DNA from 2 places in the Bacillus sp. MBGLi79 genome. Region 1 is predicted to be linked to the other one. Evidence: predicted binding sites of a transcription regulator. Region 1 holds the regulator's gene; the other holds the start of a gene.
What was found. The regulator NrdR, encoded in region 1, represses ribonucleotide reductase genes. The targets are predictions, from matches to a motif close to AACACNATATATNGTGTT.

Region 1 (4,472 bases):
ATTCCTCACCCCGCATCTCTGTCTTTAATAGGCAGAGTATTTTTTCAGTTTTTGCATTTCTTCCATCATCTTTTTCTTCTGTTCTTCCAAATCTTGCGGATGCAGCTTCTGCTGTCCGGATTCTGAATCGGACGCTGTTTCTTTTTCTTTCATCCAGTCAGGAAGCTTTTCTTCGCGAATCACTTTTTGGTTTCGTTTCGAAGACTTTGTTTTTCCCTCAGCCCATTCAAGGTATTGGCGGTTCTCTTCTATCGCGAGTTTCATCGCTTCCCTGACCGTTTTCACCTTTTTTCGTGCCCAATGCGACGCGATTTTTTGAATATAGTTTTTCGACAGCTTCATGTCGGTTTTCAGCATGACATAATAAATTAACACATTTGTGACGCCTGGCTCGAGTTTCTGTTCGAACATAATTTCTTCTATGATTTTCAGATCCGCTTTTGACGGCTCTGTTCCGTCAGCAATGTCCTGCAGAAGCTTCTTCGGAGAAATCGTCTCCAGCAATGCGATCAGCTTCCCGTCCAGAGAATCCTCTTCTGCCGGTTTTTCGCCTTCACGCAGATGCACCGGCTGTGTTTTTTCCACTAAATCGGGCAGCTGTCCGTTTCTTTCGATTTGATACCAGTCGCTGGCCGCTTTTCTTAATGCCTCCGTCGTAATGACATCATGCTCATCAATTGCGCTCATCACGACATTTTGCATCTGCAATGGGTCAATTCCGTACAGATAAGAAAGCTTTTTGATTGTGTCCCGCACCTGCTGGGTCATCGCTTTTCTCGGAATCATCGTCTCAGAAAGTCCCGCTAAAAACAAATCAAAATCAAACACATCCTCCGTTATGGTGTAGGACGGAGCCTGTCCGACAGAAGTATACTCGTTCCCCTCGGCAAGTCTTACCGTTTCCTCCATATCAGATGTGAGCTTCCATTCACTCGGCTGCAGCGATTCAAACGCGTGATTAAACGGCCGCGTAATGTCCTTCGCATCTTCTGAAATGGCCGGGTGCGTAAAAAATTGTTTTAATTGCTGATATTTCGTTTTTCCGACCCTATTGTACAGAAAAACATTCAGCATTCCGTCTTCAAAAAATTCATTTGGCCTGAGCGGCGGAAGAAGTTCATATATAAAGAGGCGCTCCTGCCGCTCGGATTCTTTCATATATACTTTCAGTAATCCGATGCCCTCGAGCTTCCCCTGTTCCTGATGGATCGTTTTTAAGTTGGACTGTGTCATCCCCATCAGCTGTCTATGTGTGGACTCTCCGCCCCACAGACGGTTTTGTTCAAGCTCTCCCCACAATGTCATATAAAGAGAGAATGCAACAGGGCCGATTAAGGGCTGGTACAGTTGTGTAATAATTTGTCTGTCAATATCCTGCAGCATCGATCTGCTTTTAACCACATACGGGTCTACAGGCAGTACATCTTTCCAATAGTCAGCCATACATTCTCAAACCTTCCGAATTTGTTTCTACCTTTCATTTTACACCGTTTCTTATATCTATCAAATGCCAATTTTGCACATGAGAAAAGAGCTAGAAGAATCCTCTTAGCTCTTTTAACGCTCTTTCTTTATTAAGTCTTTTAATTCGTCGATAAAGACGTTTATATCTTTAAACTGTCGATAGACGGACGCGAACCGCACATATGCGACTTCATCAATCTTAGCCAGCCGGTCCATGACCATTTCTCCGACGAACTCGCTCTTCACCTCAGAGCAGCCTTGATTGCGAAGTTCTTTTTCAATATCAAAGCACATGTCTTCAAGCGTTTTGAGTGAAACAGGCCTTTTTTCGCATGCTTTTATGAGGCCGCGCAGCATTTTTTCTCTGCTGAACTCCTCACGCACACCTTCTTTTTTCACAACGATGAGCGGGGTTTCCTCCACTTTCTCAAAGGTCGTAAATCGGTAGTGGCAGGATTCACACTCGCGTCTTCGGCGAATCGATTTCCCGTCATCCACAGGCCGTGAATCAAGGACTCGCGTTCCGTTATGCTGGCATGAAGGACATTTCAATAAAATCAGCTCCCAACTATATCGTTCCCTGCAATGTATTTTCGGCAGCCTCCGCCTTTTGTGACAGCATCTGTCGGGAGAGCCGTTGTTAAATTTGTTTCTATGGCATTAGGTGGTTTGTGAAAATCTCCTTCTTATTTTACAAAAAAAATGAAAAAAGAAAAAGCTGACACTCTCGTTTCTTTATAAAAAATAAAAGGAGCATAAGCTAAAAAGCGCATAATGGCCTTCTAGCTTCAGCTCCCTTTGTGTTCGCATTTACTTTATAGTACTTTTGCTTGCGCCTGTTTAATTTGCACAGGCCCCATTCCTCTCGGTATTTCAATGTTTTCTCTTGTATCAGCATGTAATGCTTCTGCGATGTAATCAGCAGCAACATTAGGATCTAAGTCTCCACAAGTATAAACATCAATGCTCGCATATCCGTGCTCAGGAAAACTGTGAATCGTTAAGTGTGATTCAGAAATAATCACAACTCCGCTTACGCCTTGCGGTGCAAATTTGTGAAATGCAACCTCGCGCACCTCAGCACCTGATTTTAGAGCAGCATTTACAAACGTTTTTTCAATAAAATCCATGTCATTCAGCTTATCAAAATCGCATCCCCATAGCTCGGAGATAACGTGACGCCCCATTGTTTCCATAGTCATGGACCCCCCTTAACAAGAATTAAAAAGTGAAATTCCAACAACTGGGTCGGCCATTTACCACGGGGGAAAGTTAGTCCGGAGAGGTCCTAACCCTTTAAGTAATTCCGAAACAGTCTCAAGCAAGAAGTTCACGAAAAATAGTATACTGTGTTTAAGTCTAATTTGCAAGGTGCGTTTTTTTAGAAATATGCTGTTAAGGGTTTTTTCTTTAAAATGTGTCCATGACCTTATTTTATACAGCAGACGGATGTTTCATTCGTGCCGCTACATGGCGGATCAAATCAACAACTCTGCAGGAGTAGCCCCATTCGTTGTCATACCACGCCAGCACCTTAACTTTTCTGTCTTCCATTACCATTGTTGTAAGCCCGTCAATGACCGCTGAATGCGGATTTGTATTATAATCAGTCGATACAAGCGGTTCATCTGAATAATCAAGTACACCGTACATCGACGTTTTGGCAGCGCGTTTAAATGCCTCGTTTACGTCTTCAGCCGTAACATCTGTTTTCAGATCAACTACGAGATCAACCAATGAGACATTCGGAACAGGGACACGCAAGGCGAGGCCGTGAAGCTTTCCTTTCAGATGCGGCAGCACAAGCGAAAGCGCCTTTGCCGCTCCTGTTGTCGTCGGAATGATGGATTCACCGCAAGCCCGCGCCCGGCGCAAATCTTTGTGCGGGTTATCAATATTTTTTTGGTCATTCGTATACGCATGAACTGTAGTCATCAGCCCGCTCTCAATGCCAAACTCTTCATCCAGCACTTTTACAACAGGTGCAAGACAGTTTGTCGTGCATGACGCATTTGAAATAATCACATGGCGCTCAGCGTCGAATTGGTCTTCATTTACCCCCATCACAATGGTAACGTCTTCATTTTTTCCCGGAGCAGTCAAAATGACTTTTTTTGCGCCCGCTTCTATATGGCCCATCGCTTTATCTTTTGAATTAAACTTCCCTGTTGCTTCGACGACTATGTCAATATCATATTCCCGCCAAGGCAGCTGTTTTGGGTCACGGCTGTTTAACAAAAGCACTTTCTTTCCATTTACGATCAGGCTGTCTTCACCAGCCACAACCTCTTTATCGTATCTGCCGTGAATTGTGTCATACTTTATTAAATGAGCCAGCGTTTCTGCGGAATAGCTGGCGTTAATGGCCACTATTTGAATTTGATCGTCTAACATCGCTTTTCTGAAAACCATTCTTCCGATTCTTCCAAACCCGTTGATCGCTACTTTTACCTTCATGTTGGACACCCCTTATCAATTATGCCATCCTAATATGTTACTATCTAAAATTAGTATAACACATTAAAACGAATTCGCCAGTACATATTGATAAAAATCAACGATTATAACGCTAATTTATGATACATCATATGTTTTCTTGCACAAAATATCAGGCGTAACAGCCAAAAAGCAGCCAGCGCTCTGCACTGACTGCCTTCATGCTTATGATTCCTGTTTCAACTTATCATTGAGCACACTTTCTTCTAACACAGAAAATGTATCTCCGTACACTCTGTTAATATGATTCGCTCCCCAAGCACACAGCATATCTAAAATTCCTTCTAAGCTGCGCCCGTATTCGCTGAGCTCATATTCCACTTTGGGAGGAACCTGATTATAAACGATCCGGTTAATGACACCGTCCGCTTCCAGCTCACGCAGCTGCTGGGTCAGCATCTTTTGCGTGATGTTGGGCATCAGGCGCTTTAATTCACTCGTGCGTTTTTTTCCGTGCGTCAGATGGCATAAAATCACGCATTTCCACTTCCCGCCAATCACTTCGAGAGTCG
Region 2 (4,472 bases), 1.0 Mb from region 1:
GATATTAGAGTACGATTTCGCATGGACAGCGTTCTCCATCATCGCCATAAAGTTCAGCACCGCTTTCCGCTGGTGGCCGTCTACGTGTTCAGCCACGATCGGCATCCCCGTATTCCCCTGCTCTGTATCAAGAAGCGTAAGTCCTGCAAGTACCTTCATATAAGTGTCCTGCTCATTTTTTCCGAGGTACTTCCATGTGAGGAGATCGCCGTTTAAAGCAATCTCTTCCGGAAGCCAGAACTGTTTCACGTTTTGGTTATAGAACATTTGGGTAAAATCGTCTTCATGCTTTGACCAGTTTGCTGCGTCATAAATTTTTGTCACTATAAACTCTCCTTTAATCAAACAACACAAGAAAGGCAGCTGTCTTGCCCAGTATCTTTCGTTCTTGCATAGTAAATGGTTTTAATTCCTCTATGATGTGCATACAGATCGATTCGGTTTAAATCACGGGTCGTCATTGTGTCTTTTAAGAACAATGTGAAGCTGATGCCCTGATCAATGTGCTGTTGGATAGTCGCGATCATATCCACAACCTTGAACATGTCCATATCGTAGGCTTCTTTATAGAAGAACCAGTTATTAGATGCAAGCCCAGGCATTGGGTAATACGTTTTTGAGTTGCCGTATGTTCTTTCTTCAATTCGTTCCATAATCGGCATAACAGACGCCGTACTTGATTGCACGTATGAGATAGAGCCTGTCGGCGCAATGCATAATCTGTAGCTGTGATACATACCGTGTTCAGCGACAAATGCTTTTAGCTGTTTCCAATCCTCTGTCGTCGGGATATGCATACCTTCAAACAGATTGGCGATTTTTTCGTATTTCGGCGAGAAATCAGCGGAAACGTATTTGTCGAAGTATTCACCCGTTGCATAGGTTGAGCCTTCATATTGATCAAACGTTTCGCCTTTCTCTTTTGCAATTTCCGCAGAACGCTGGATGGAGTAGAAGTTCACCATCATAAAGAACGTGTTTGCAAAGTCACGCGCTTCCGGGCTTTCATATGCAATACCGTTTTGCGCAAGGTAGCCGTGAAGGTTCATAGCGCCTAGACCGATTGATTTCATCGCTTTGTTTGCCCGTCTTACAGCAGGCGCATTACGGATGTCAGTCGTTTCAGACACATGTGTTAAAGAGTCTGTCGCAAGCTTGACTGTTTTTTCGATTGACTTATGCTCCATAACGTTGAGGATGTTAAGTGAGCCTAGGTTACAGGAAATATCCAAACCGATTTCATCTTCTTCATCATAGTCTGTGTATGAAGAAACTTGAGATGCCTGCAGCACTTCAGAGCAAAGGTTAGAAAATTTCACCTTGGAAATATGGTTATTCGCATGCACTTTGTTCACGTTATCTTGGAACATGATGTATGGATAGCCTGATTCAGAACGAAGCATCGCCAGTTTTTCAAGCAGTTTCCGCGGGTTGATTTTTTCCTTTTTGACCCGAGGGTTGTCGACAAATTTGTCGTACATTTCGTTCATGTCCATCTCATCCATGTGCTGGCCGTACTCTTTATAAATCGTGTGCGGATAGAATACATAAGCCGCTTTGTCCTCACGTGCAAGCTCAACGAACTTATCCGGAATGACAACACCGATAGAAAGCGTTTTGACACGCACATCTTCATCCGCAGAAATCTTTTTCGTATCAAGAAAATCATTGATATCGCGGTGGAAAATGTTTAAGTACGCCGCGCCGGACCCTTGTCTTTGCCCCATTTGGTCAGCGTAACGGAACGCGTTATCAAGAAGCTTCATGACGCCTACAACGCCTTTTGTCGCATTTTCAACATCTTTAATGGCTTCACCTTTCGCACGGAGCTTGGACAGGTTAAGAGAAACCCCGCCGCCCAGCTTAGAAAGCTGCATGGAGATATCGATCGCTCTTGAGATATCGTTTAAGGAATCATTGACTTCCAGCAAGAAGCAGCTGACAAGTTCTCCGCGGCGTTTTCTGCCGGCATTCAAAAATGTCGGTGTGCTCGGCTGATATTCCTGATTGATCATCAGGTTCACATATTCTTTTGCTTTCTCAGTGTCGCCGTTGGCGAAGAACAGCGCAACAATTGAGATCCGGTCCTCATAACGCTCGAGGATTTTTTTCTTGTCATTCGTTTTCAAAGCATAGTCATTATAGAATTTAAACGCACTCATGAAGGAAGGAAAACGAAACTTCTTAGCGTAAGCTGTCTTAAACACTTCTTTAATGTCTTCAAAAGAATAAAGGCTTAAGAATTCCTCTTCGTAGTATTGGTTTTCAATCAAATAATCCAGCTTCTCTTTTAAATCGTGAAAGAAAACTGTGTTTTGATTGATATAGTCTACAAAATAGCTATGTACAGCCTCTTTATCCTTATCAAACTGGAATTTTCCATCTTTTTGGATCATGATTTCGTTATTTAACTGGATCCATTTTGGCACTTGATTTTGTGACAACTCTTTCTACCTCCTGAGTAAACAATTCAACGTCTTTAGATGTGCCGCTGAGTTCAAATTTGTGCAAGATCGGCACCTGATATTGTCTAGAAATGGTATCGGCGCTTTTTGCAAAGTTATCGCCCCATACTTTATTGCCGCTCGCAGCGACTCCTAATAAGAGATGGGCGTATTTTTCGAGAAATGATTGTGTTGATGCCGGTACCTGACCGAAGTTTGTCGTGTAGGTGACCAAAACAAACGGAGTGTCCACGTGGTCTATTTCGTCCACCTTGCGTATCTGCTGAAAGCCTATTTTATTCACAAACCGCTGAACATTCCCTGTTTTCGAATCAAATATGATTTGTACCACGTTTTATCACGACCTATCAAAAAATATGAATCTCTCATCACTAACACTATATATAGTATACTACCCTCTAGTAAAAACACAATATATAGATTCGTTTTTATGAAAAATTCATATTTTGATCAAATCAGGCAAATAGACAGACTCATTAGGGCCCAAAAAAGAGAGCAGAACGAGAATCATCTCTCGTCCTACTCGGGGTGTCGTTTTTTAGCCGATGTTTATCATAACATGAAAAAAAACTGCTTAGTAGTCTAGATTTTTTTTTCTTAAGCTATCACAGCATTTTTCGCTCTCTACTGTTTCTTCTATTTCAACATCCGCGCCGATCTCTTCTAAAACCGCCTTCAAAGCAGTGATAATTGACGCTTCTCTGATTAATTCTTTTCCGTTCACAATGATACTTGTTCCGTATTCATAGCAAGAATCATCTTCGCAAATTTCTTCCCAATGATTCACGATCACTTTATGCTTCATTTTTTCACCCTCTGTTTGATCTGTGTCTGTATTTAGTTTAGCGGCTGGCATCCGCTTTGTAAATTCGAATGCTTGTGAATTTTATTCAAGCTCGTCATCCGCGTATTCTTTCTTCAGCTTTACCTCATTGCGGGACTCATTATACTCATAAATTTTGATATAGCCGTCCTCCATCACGCCAAAATGATTATGTTCAAGCGGAAACGAGGTTGGCTGAGGCGTTTCATAGTCTGAATTGCCGCTGTCTGTTTCAATGATGGTATCTTGATTCCCGCACGCCCCGAACAGTAAAAAGACAGCTATCCATACAAGTGCAATCCTGATTCGTCTCAGTTCTGCTTCACTTTCAAACAAGGTCGATCACCCCCAAATTCATTTTATACATAATATACCATTTTTACTTCCGTATGTTGTTCTCATAAAAAAAGACCGTGCCTTGGCATGGTCAGCTTACACAAAAAGCTTGGAGCAAAAGTGGATTCATGTTAAAAATGGCCGCCGGGAACCCCCGGCAGCCTTTCCTCATGTCTTGACATGGCATTTTTTGATCTATTCGAGTTCAAGCTGGACGTTTTTTTGCGGCGCAAACGTTGAGATCGCATGTTTATATATAAGCTGCTGCTTACCTTCCGATTCCAACAATACGGTAAAGTTATCAAAGCCTTTCACCTGGCCCCGCAACTGAAAGCCGTTCAGCAAAAAAACAGTGACATACGTATTTTCTTTCCGGATTTGATTCAAAAACTGATCCTGAATATTAATCGGTTTCATGTTTCGTCCTCCTTGATTCTCTATATCATACAGTTTCGATTAAAGTTCGAGTTTTCCTGCTATATGTGTGAAAATTTCCTTTTTTTTCAGCTCCATATCAACAGGCGGTGTCATATCGAACCATGTGACCTGCATTTTGTTGCGAAACCACGTCAGCTGGCGTTTCGCATACCGCCTCGAGTTCTGCTTTAGCTGTTCGACAGCATCGGAAAGTGTCACAAAACCGTCAAAATATGCATACAGCTCTTTATAGCCTATCGCCTGTATTGATTGACAGTCTCTCACGTTCTTGTCGTATAAGCGTTTCACTTCCGGAAGAAGGCCTGACTGCATCATCAAATCGACCCGCTGATTAATTCTTTCGTAAAGCGTGTCTCTATCCATTGTCAAGCCAATTAACACTGCATTGTACAGAAGTTCTCGTTTTTGTT

Region 2: a site for NrdR is predicted at 2,839-2,856, ahead of nrdI (class Ib ribonucleoside-diphosphate reductase assembly flavoprotein NrdI). Genes of this name have one in related genera too.

What each region holds. Positions count from the first base shown of each region.
Region 1 covers NZ_CP026521.1:3,226,642-3,231,113, forward strand. Annotated here, with positions in the region: gene dnaB (replicative helicase loading/DNA remodeling protein DnaB) at 25-1,443, opposite strand; gene nrdR (transcriptional regulator NrdR) at 1,558-2,016, opposite strand; gene speD (adenosylmethionine decarboxylase) at 2,280-2,660, opposite strand; gene C1T29_RS16455 (glyceraldehyde-3-phosphate dehydrogenase) at 2,899-3,921, opposite strand; gene C1T29_RS16460 (winged helix-turn-helix transcriptional regulator) at 4,126-4,472, opposite strand, start outside.
Region 2 covers NZ_CP026521.1:2,217,007-2,221,478, reverse strand. Annotated here, with positions in the region: gene nrdF (class 1b ribonucleoside-diphosphate reductase subunit beta) at 1-324, opposite strand, end outside; gene nrdE (class 1b ribonucleoside-diphosphate reductase subunit alpha) at 342-2,444, opposite strand; gene nrdI (class Ib ribonucleoside-diphosphate reductase assembly flavoprotein NrdI) at 2,404-2,796, opposite strand; gene C1T29_RS11020 (hypothetical protein) at 3,040-3,270, opposite strand; gene C1T29_RS11015 (YmzC family protein) at 3,352-3,624, opposite strand; gene hfq (RNA chaperone Hfq) at 3,820-4,041, opposite strand; gene miaA (tRNA (adenosine(37)-N6)-dimethylallyltransferase MiaA) at 4,081-4,472, opposite strand, start outside.